2 regions of the Dokdonella sp. GW821-FHT11D02 genome follow, and region 2 is predicted to be linked to the other one. Evidence: riboswitches for the same ligand, from Rfam matches in the RefSeq annotation. Region 2 holds a riboswitch; the other holds the start of a gene.
The links. A riboswitch is a leader RNA that binds a small molecule or an ion and turns the genes downstream of it on or off. The one in region 2 is predicted to bind cobalamin.
Positions count from the first base shown of each region.

Region 1: another riboswitch for cobalamin. It lies ahead of AC3QL3_RS10865 (ribonucleoside-diphosphate reductase subunit alpha); the one in region 2 lies ahead of metE (5-methyltetrahydropteroyltriglutamate--homocysteine S-methyltransferase).

Region 1 covers NZ_CM179520.1:2,563,065-2,565,260, reverse strand. The annotation lists gene AC3QL3_RS10870 (Ig-like domain-containing protein) at 1-536, opposite strand, end outside; cobalamin riboswitch at 794-998, shown strand; gene AC3QL3_RS10865 (ribonucleoside-diphosphate reductase subunit alpha) at 1,208-2,196, shown strand, end outside.
Region 2 covers NZ_CM179520.1:2,398,075-2,400,270, reverse strand. The annotation lists gene AC3QL3_RS10045 (acetate/propionate family kinase) at 1-327, shown strand, start outside; cobalamin riboswitch at 369-600, shown strand; gene metE (5-methyltetrahydropteroyltriglutamate--homocysteine S-methyltransferase) at 809-2,196, shown strand, end outside.

The DNA of each region.
Region 1 (2,196 bases), 160 kb from region 2:
GTGACGTCAAAGCTGTAGTAGCCGCGCTGCGTGATGCGCAAGGTCTGTGTTGGAGCGTCGGCGTCGGCGGCGAGCGCGGTACCGGCCACCGTCTGGGTACAGACAGCGGGTGCCGATTCGTCGGCGAAGCAGTCGACGCCCGGCGTGTAGGCGCCGTCGATCGCGAGATAGCCCGGTTGCTCGACGGTGTCGACGAACAGCACCAGTCGCGCTCGGAACACTTTTTCCGGCGTCAGCGTGTAGGTTTCGCTGCCGATCGTGGCTGCCCCGTCGGCGATGGTGAGTTTCGACAAGACCCCGTTCGGTAGCGTGTCGAGCGAGAATTTCAACTCGGCGTAGGCGTCTTCGCCGACCAGCAGGTTTTCATCGAATGGCCGGCCGGCGCCTGCGGCGCCGGTATCGCGCGAGGTGTCGGCGATCAGCGGGGCGTGGATCCACATCGGGCCGCTGCCACCGCAGCCGGTCAGCAGCAGTCCGAGGACTCCGAGCAGCCACCAACCGCCTGTTACCGAGCCCTTCGTCGCATTGGTCGCCACGGCTGCCTTTCCCCTGATCCGCTTGAAGAGGGTTCGCAGCTACTGGATTGCGGCTGAGAACGATCCCTCGATGGCAGGAACGCGCAAAGTGGCGACGCCGCGGATCATGGGCGGGCGGCGGAATGCCGGGTCGGCTGAAGGCCGAATCGTGACGCCGCCGCCGCTCGACATTCGGCTGCTGCGCAGCACGCGCCGCAGGCCTGCAAAAGCGCCGTCTCGAACTCGAAGATTTTCATTGCTTCGACTGCGCGTATCGAATATCTTGTGTCCATTGCGGTAGCCCAGCCCAAGATGCTGGGTTCAAGGGAATCCGGTGCGAATCCGGAACTGCCCCGCAGCGGTGATCGGGAACGACCGACGCAGCACGCACTGAGCGAAGGCTTGGGAAGCGGCGTCCATTAGGTGAGGAGAGGCTTCCTCGCGCCCGAGAGTCCGAATACCTGCCGCAATCGTCGCGCTTGCGCGGCGTCTGGCTTCAGGCCCTCGCGGGACGGGCTGGCCGAGAACCGTCGACGTTCCTCTTGGAGCGACGGTCCTTCGACCTTTCGTTCCGCCGGGACTGAATTCGCTCGCGGGAGCGAAGGCCGGCGGATCGCGGAATCGTGTCTCACGCCGTGCGTCGCCGTGCCTTTCTCCTTAGCGAGTTCGATCGCTCGTAAAGGAGTACACGCATGACCACCTCTGAAATTGCCGCCGCCCCGATCGCTTCCCCTGCCGACGCGCCTGCGGCGCAACAACAGCCCGGCTTCAAGCTGACCGCGCCGCACGCGGGACCGGTCGCGATGCAGGTGACCAAACGTTCGGGCGCGCAAGAACCGGTCGACCTCAACAAAATCGTGCGCGCGGTCACGCGCTGCTGCGAAGGTTTGGCCGACGTCGACGCGATGCGCGTCGCGCTAAAGACCATCAGCGGACTTTACGACGGCGCCACCACGCGCGAACTCGACGAGTTGTCGATCCGCACCGCGGCTTCGTTCATCGCCGAGGAGCCGGAATACTCCAAGGCGGCCGCGCGTCTGCTCGCCGGCTACATCGACAAGGAAGTGCAGGGTCTGGGCGTGTACTCGTTTTCGCAGTCGATCCGGCTCGGCTTCGACGCCGGGCTGATCAACGAGCGCGTACTCAACTTCGTCGAAGCCAACGCGCGCAAGCTCAACGACGCCATCGACGCGCGTCATACGCTGCGCTTCGAATACTTCGGCCTGCGCACCTTGTACGACCGCTACCTGCTCAAGCACCCGAGCAAACGCCAGGTGATCGAGACGCCGCAGCATTTCTGGCTGCGCGTGGCCTGCGCGCTGAGCGAGAACGTGCCTGAAGCGATCGAGCTGTACCAGCAGTTCGGCGCGCTCGACTACGTTCCCAGCTCGCCGACCCTGTTCAACGCCGGCACGCGCCACGAGCAGCTGTCGAGCTGCTTCCTGCTCGATTCGCCGGAAGATTCGCTCGAAGCGATCTACGACAAGTACCGCGACGTCGCGTTGCTGTCGAAATTTTCAGGCGGCATCGGTCTGGCCTGGCATCGCGTGCGCTCGGAAGGCTCGCTGATCCGTTCCACCAACGGTCTCAGCAACGGCATCGTGCCGTGGCTGAAGACGCTCGATTCATCGGTCGCGGCGGTCAACCAGGGTGGCAAGCGCAAGGGCGCCGCCTGCGTCTA
Region 2 (2,196 bases):
CTGCCGAAGGAATCGGAAGACGAACGCGTGCGCCTCGCGCTCGCGCTGTACGTGCGCCGCATCGTGCGCGAGATCGGCGCGCTCGCCGCCGTGCTCGGCGGGCTCGACCTGCTCGTCTTCAGCGCCGGCATCGGCGAGCACAACGCGACCTTGCGCGCGCGCATCTGCGGCGAACTCGGCTGGCTCGGCATCGCGCTCGACGGCGAACGCAATGCGCGCCACGCCGGCACCATCTCGACCGACACCAGCAGCATCCTCGTCGCGGTCGAACCGACCAACGAGGAGTGGATCGCCGCGCAGTGCGCCGCCGCGGTCTGCGCCGGCTGAGCGCGGCAGGGCCGCACTCTTGACGGCATCTCGCGAGATGCGTACGGTGCGCACGCCAATGGTTTTATCTTTCTATTCGAATAGAGAGATGGATTAAAAGGGAAGCCGGTGCGGTCGCAAGACCAATTCCGGCGCTGCCCCGCAGCGGTGTGTGGAAACGACCTTCGCCAACAGCACTGGCCCGACCGGGCCGGGAAGCGGCGGACAGTAGGCGGAACGCGTCAGCGTTCCTCGTCCACGAGCCCGAAGACCTGCCTTGGCCGGAGAGAGATCTCCGTCTGACCTGGAGCTTCCGCGGGGAAGCGGCCGGAACGTTCGCGCGGGCGCTCGCTCGCGTGCTGCGTCCCTGCGCGCCCTCCACGCCGTTCCGGATCGCCCGCGGGGGCGAAGGTCGCTGGCGTGACGGCGTGCCTCGCAAGAGCGCTGCCGGCGCGCGGTTCCTTCGTTCCTCACTGCCCATCACGCATGAGGAAACGCATCCATGACACTCGTTAGCAATCTCGGCTTCCCGCGCATCGGCGCGAAGCGCGAACTGAAATCGGCGCTGGAAGAATATTGGCGCGGCGAACTCGCCGCACCGCAACTGCTGGAAACCGCCGCCGAGCTGCGCCATCGCCACTGGCGCCTGCAACGCGAAGCCGGCACCGACCTGGTGCCGTGCAACGACTTCTCGCTGTACGACCACGTGCTCGACACCGCCTTTCTGTTCGACGCCATTCCCGATCGCTACCGCGCGCTGGCCGACCGCGATCCCTTGGCCGGCTACTTCGCGCTCGCGCGCGGCGTGCAGACCGACGGCTTCGATCTGCCCGCGCTCGAAATGACCAAGTGGTTCGACACCAACTACCACTATCTCGTGCCCGAGCTGCACGCCGCACAATCGTTCCGCCTGCGCGGCGACAAGCCGATCGCCGAATACCTGGAAGCCAAACAGCTCGGCCTCGAGGCGCGGCCGGTGTTGCTCGGTCCGGTCAGCTTCCTGCTCTTGTCCAAGACCACCGACGGCAGCGACCGCCTGCACTTGCTCGACCGCCTGTTGCCGGTCTACGCCGAGCTGCTGGCGCGCCTGAAAGCGGCCGGTGCGAGCTGGGTACAGATCGACGAGCCCTGCCTCGTGCTCGACCAGGACGCCGACGACCACGCCGCGTATCGGCATGCGTATGCCGCGCTGGCCGCCGTCGAGCGTCCGCAGCTGATGCTGACGACCTATTTCGGCGCGCTCGGCGACAACCTCGACCTCGCGATGGAACTGCCGGTCGACGGCCTGCACGTCGATCTGGTGCGCGCGCCGCAGCAGATCGACAGCGTGCTCGCAAGCCTGCCGGCCGAGCGCGCGCTGTCGATCGGCGTCGTCGACGGCCGCAACGTCTGGCGCGCCGACCTCGACCGCGCGCTCGAACTCGTGCGTCACGTGGCCGAGCGCGTCGGTGCCGAGCGCCTGCAGCTGGCGCCGTCGTGCTCCTTGCTGCACGTGCCGGTCGACAGCAAGCTCGAAACCGAGCTGCCGGCGAACCTGGTCGCCTGGCTCGCCTTCGCGCGACAGAAGCTGGACGAGTTGCGTGTGTTGGCCGATGCGCTCAAAGGCGCGTTCTACACCGCCTCCACACTCGAACTCGCGCGCGAGCGGCTGCAAGCGCGGCGCAGCTCGAACAAAGTGCACAAGCCGCAGGTCGCCGCACGCGTGGCCGCGCTCGACGCGGCGCAGACGCGCCGGCAGTCGCCCTACGCCGCTCGACGCGATGCGCAAGACGCCTGGCTCGACCTGCCGCTGTTCCCGACCACCACGATCGGCTCGTTTCCGCAGACCAAGGACGTGCGTCAGGCGCGTGCGAAGAACCGCTCCGGCAAACTCTCCGACGCCGACTACGA